Regions from separate parts of the Marinactinospora endophytica genome, predicted to be linked through region 1. Evidence: predicted binding sites of a transcription regulator. Region 1 holds the regulator's gene; the other holds the start of a gene.

Evidence for each region. Region 1 encodes HrcA, which represses chaperone genes, less so after heat shock. Its sites were predicted from a motif close to TTGGCACTCTCNNNNNGAGAGTGCCAA; they were not measured.
Region 2: the regulator HrcA is predicted to act here: its motif matches at 1,403-1,429, upstream of groES (co-chaperone GroES).

Annotation. Positions count from the first base shown of each region.
Region 1 is NZ_BAAGVM010000001.1:149,595-151,988, forward strand. It holds gene ACYVHU_RS00655 (DUF3097 domain-containing protein) at 1-756, opposite strand, end outside; gene hrcA (heat-inducible transcriptional repressor HrcA) at 1,029-2,042, shown strand; gene dnaJ (molecular chaperone DnaJ) at 2,043-2,394, shown strand, end outside.
Region 2 is NZ_BAAGVM010000008.1:255,568-257,961, reverse strand. It holds gene groL (chaperonin GroEL) at 1-879, opposite strand, end outside; gene groES (co-chaperone GroES) at 987-1,298, opposite strand; gene ACYVHU_RS17040 (class I SAM-dependent methyltransferase) at 1,515-2,394, shown strand, end outside.

The DNA of each region.
Region 1 (2,394 bases):
CCCCAGGATCCGCCGCCACGCCTCGCCCGGCTCCTCCCGCCAGCCCAGCGCGCTCAGGACGCCCTCCTTCCAGGGGCGGCCGCGCGGCACCTCGGGCCAGGCGGGGATGCCGAGAACCGACGGCTTGACCGCCTGCCACACGTCGACGAAGGGGTGGCCGACGACGAGCACGTGCGGCGAGGTGAGGAGCCGAGCGATCCGGCTCTCCTTGGACCCGGGCACAAGGTGGTCGACGAGCACCCCGAGCCGGCGGTGGGGGCCGGGGGCGAACCGTTCGACGACCTCCGGCAGGTGGTCGACGCCCTCCAGGCGTTCCACGACCACCCCCTCCACCCGCAGGTCGTGTCCCCAGACACGCTCCACCAGCTCGGCGTCGTGGACGCCTTCGACGTAGATGCGGCTCTCCCGGGCGGTCCGCGCGCGCAGGCCGGGGACCGCGATCGACCCCGAGGCGCTGCGCGCCGGAGCCGAGGAGGACGAGGGGAGGGGGCGGACCACGGTCACCGGCTCCCCGTCGATGAGGAACGCGGCGGGGGCGAGGTCGAAGACGCGGCGGCGTCCGTGCCGGTCCTCAAGCGTGACCGTCTGCTTGTCCCACGCCACCACGGCACCGCAGAAACCCTCGTCCGCGGATTCCACGACGAGCCCCGGCTCGGCCGGGACCTCGCGGATCCGGCCCCGGCGCGGGCGACGCCAGTCGCCGGTGAGGACGTCACCGCCGTACCTTCTGCCTGGTCTGCCGGAGTAAGTGGGCACGGGCCCGCATTGTAGTGGTGGCCTCGACGCTGGCCCGGACAGAGCCGACGGCGTGTCGACGCGGCCGGGACCCGTGCGCGCTCCCCCGCCACATGGGTAGGAAACCGTTCGACGACGCCGGCGCGTCCTGGCCGGGGCGGGAGCGGACCGGCCGACGTCAGGATCGCGGCCGGCGGGGTGCGCCACCCCGACGCGATCACGTGGAGGGGAGCGACTTGGCGGAACGGCATAGAATTAGCACTTAGGACCACGGAGTGCCAGGAGGTGAGCGCGTGCTCGACGATCGAAAGCTCGCGGTGCTACGTGCCATCGTCGAGGACTACGTGTCGACGAACGAGCCGGTGGGATCGAAGGCGCTCGCCGACCGGCACAGCCTGGGGGTCTCACCCGCGACGATCCGCAACGACATGGTGGCCCTGGAGGAGGAGGGGTACATCACCCAGCCGCACACCAGTGCCGGCCGGGTCCCCACCGACAAGGGGTACCGTCTGTTCGTCGACCGCCTGTCCACGGTCAAGCCCCTGTCGCAGGCCGAGCGGCGCGCGATCGAGACGTTCCTGTCCGGCGCCGTCGACCTCGACGAGATCATCGCCCGCACGGTCCGCCTCCTGGCGCAGCTCACGCGCCAGGTCGCGATCGTGCAATACCCTTCGCTGACCCGCTCGGCGGTGCAGCACGTCGAACTCGTCCCGCTCAGCCCCCACCGCGTGATGATGGTTCTCATCACCGACACCGGGCGGGTGGAGCAGAAGGTCATCGACGGCCTCGACCGCGTCACCGAGGCCTCCGTCGGCGACCTGCGGGCCGCGCTCAACCAGGCGGTGGCGGGCAAGTGGCTCAACGAGGTGCCCTCAGCGGTCTCCGACCTGCCGGCCCGGCTGCCCGCCGAGGAGCGGCCGTTGGCGGCCTCGGTCCTGTCGGTCCTGCTGGAGAGTCTCGTCGAGCGGCACGAGGAGCGGGTCGTCCTCGGCGGCACCGCCAACCTCGCCGGGATGGGCTTCTCCGCCGGGCTGCGCGACGTGCTGGAAGCACTGGAAGAAAACGTCGTCCTCATCCGTTTGCTCGGTGAGGCGGGTGATCCGTCCATGCTGTCGGTCCGGATCGGCGCGGAGAACTCCCACGAGGGGCTGCAGACCACCTCGATCGTGACCGCGGGCTACGGCATTGGAGATCAGTCACTGGCAAAGCTCGGTGTGGTGGGCCCGACCCGAATGGATTACCCCGGAACGATGGGAGCGGTACGCGCAGTGGCAAGATACGTCGGTCAGATCTTGGCGGGGCAGTAAGTGGCCAGAGACTACTACGAGATCCTCGGGGTGCGCCGCGAGGCCACCAAGGACGAAATCAAGAAGGCGTACCGAAGGCTCGCGCGGGAACTGCACCCCGACGTCAACCCCGACCCTCTCACCCAGGAACGCTTCAAAGAGGTCACCCAGGCCTACGAGGTCCTCTCCGACCCCGAGAAGCGCCGGATGTTCGACATGGGGGCGGACCCCTTCGCGCCCGGCGGCGGCGCCGGAGCCGGCGGATTCGGCGGGGCGGGGTTCCCCTTCGACGACATCATGAACGCCTTCTTCGGCGGCGGCCAGACGGCCGGCCGGGCCGCGCGCGAGCGCGCCCGCCGGGGCCGCAGCATCA
Region 2 (2,394 bases), on a different contig from region 1:
GAGGATGGCGATGTCCTGGAGCATGGCCTTGCGGCGCTCACCGAAACCGGGGGCCTTGACGGCGGCGACGTTGAGCGCGCCGCGGATCTTGTTCAGCGCGAGCGCGCTGAGCGCGTCGCCCTCGATGTCCTCGGCGATGACCAGCAGCGGCTTCTTCGTCTGGACGACCTTCTCCAGCAGCGGCAGCAGCTCCTGGAGGTTGGAGATCTTGCCCTGGTTGATCAGGATGAGGGCGTCCTCGAGGACGGCCTCCTGCCGGTCGGGGTCGGTGACGAAGTAGGGCGAGACGTAGCCCTTGTCGAACTGCAGGCCCTCGGTGAACTCCAGGTCCATCCCGAAGGTCTGCGACTCCTCGACGGTGATGACGCCGTCCTTGCCGACCTTGTCGAAGGCCTCGGCGATGAGGTCGCCGATGACCTTGTCCTGGGCGGAGTTGGTGGCGACGTAGGCGATGTCGGAGCGCTCGCCGACCTCGCGCGCCTGGGCCAGCAGCGCCTCGGACACCTTCTGCGCCGCGGCGTCGATGCCCTTCTTCAGCGACATGGGCGAGGCGCCGGCGGCGACCGTGCGCAGGCCCTCGCGGACCAGCGCCTGGGCCAGGACGGTGGCGGTGGTGGTGCCGTCACCCGCGGCGTCGTTGGTCTTGGTGGCGACCTCCTTGACGAGCTGGGCGCCCAGGTTCTCGTAGGGGTCGTCGAGCTCGACCTCGCGCGCGACGGTCACACCGTCGTTGGTGATGGTGGGGGCACCGAACTTCTTGTCGATGACCACGTTGCGGCCACGCGGGCCGAGCGTGACCTTGACGGCGTTGGCGAGACGGTCGACGCCGCGCTCGAGCGCGCGCCGCGCGTCGTCCTCGAACTCCAGGATCTTCGGCATTGGTTGGGTCCTCAGTCCTTACAAGTACGTCACGGGTACGTCGGAAAACGGGACCGCCCCGCCCGGCATGAGCCGGCCGGGGCGGGAGACATCCGTAAGCTCCGGGCTTACTTCTCGACGACCGCGAGCAGGTCGCGAGCGGAGAGAACGAGGTACTCCTCGTTGTTGTACTTCACCTCGGTGCCGCCGTACTTGCTGTAGAGGACGACGTCGCCGACCTTGACGTCCAGCTCGATACGGTTCTTGCCCTCGTCGTCCCAGCGGCCCGGGCCGACCGCGAGGACCTCGCCCTCCTGGGGCTTCTCCTTGGCGGTGTCCGGGATGACCAGGCCGGAGGCGGTGGTCTGCTCGGCCTCGAGCGGCTTGACGACGACGCGGTCCTCGAGCGGCTTCAGCACAGTCTTGGTGGCGGTCGACACTGTGTGACCTCCCCCTTCAGGTTCGATGATTCGAAACGGCATGCTGGGAAAAGGGGCGACCACGGCGGCCTGTCGTCGCGGGTGCCAGACCGGCCTCGTCGCGGTTAGCACTCTACCCTTGAGAGTGCCAGTATGGAACAGTAGCCGTGCCCATCCAGCTCGTCAAACAACAGGTCACGGGGGAACAGCAGGGTGTCTAACGGGCAAATCACGGGTTTGCGTGCGCTTCTCACTCCACTTGGGCAACGTCTGCTCACCCGCCTGGACCCCACCGAGATCGACGCCGACCCCCTGGGAGCGGCCACCCGGCTGCGCCGCGACCCCGAGCTGACCGGCGCCACCTCCCAGGTTCCGGTCACCGACCTGGTCAACGCCGCGCTCACCCAGGCGCGATTGCGCGGCCGGGCCCGCGAGAAGTTCGGCGCGGCGGCCGAACGGATGTACTTCACCCCCAACGGGCTGGAGCAGGCCACCCGCCGCGTGGTGGCGCGGTACCGCGCGCGCCGGTTCGCCGCCACGGTGCCGGCCTCCCCCGACCTCCCCGTCGGCGACCTGTGCTGCGGCATCGGCGCCGACCTGATCTCGATGGCCGAGGCCGGCCTCCCCGTCGAGGGGGTCGACCTCGATCCGTTCACCATCGAGGTCGCCCGGGCCAACATCGAGGCGTTCGGCCTGACGGACCGGGCGCGGGTCCGCGAGGGCGACGTGACCCAGGTCAAACCGGGCTCCTACGCCGGGGTCTTCTGCGACCCCGCGCGCCGCAGCGGCCGTGGCCGGGTGTTCAACCCGCACGCCTACTCCCCGCCCTGGCCCTCGGTGCTGGAGCTGGTGGGCGGGGCGCCCGCGGCGTGCGTGAAGGTCGCGCCGGGCATCCCCCACGATCTCGTTCCCGAGGGCGTCACCGCGGAGTGGGTGTCGGTGGACGGGGAGGTGAAGGAGGCCGCGCTCTGGTTCGGGGCCTCCGCCGACGCGGGGACCCCCCGGCGCGCGACGCTCCTGCGCGCCCGCGGCGGGCAGGAGGATCCGGAGCCGATCATCCTGGAGCCCGACCCTGGGCTGGGCGCGCCGGAGGTCCGGGCCCCCGGCCGCTACCTCT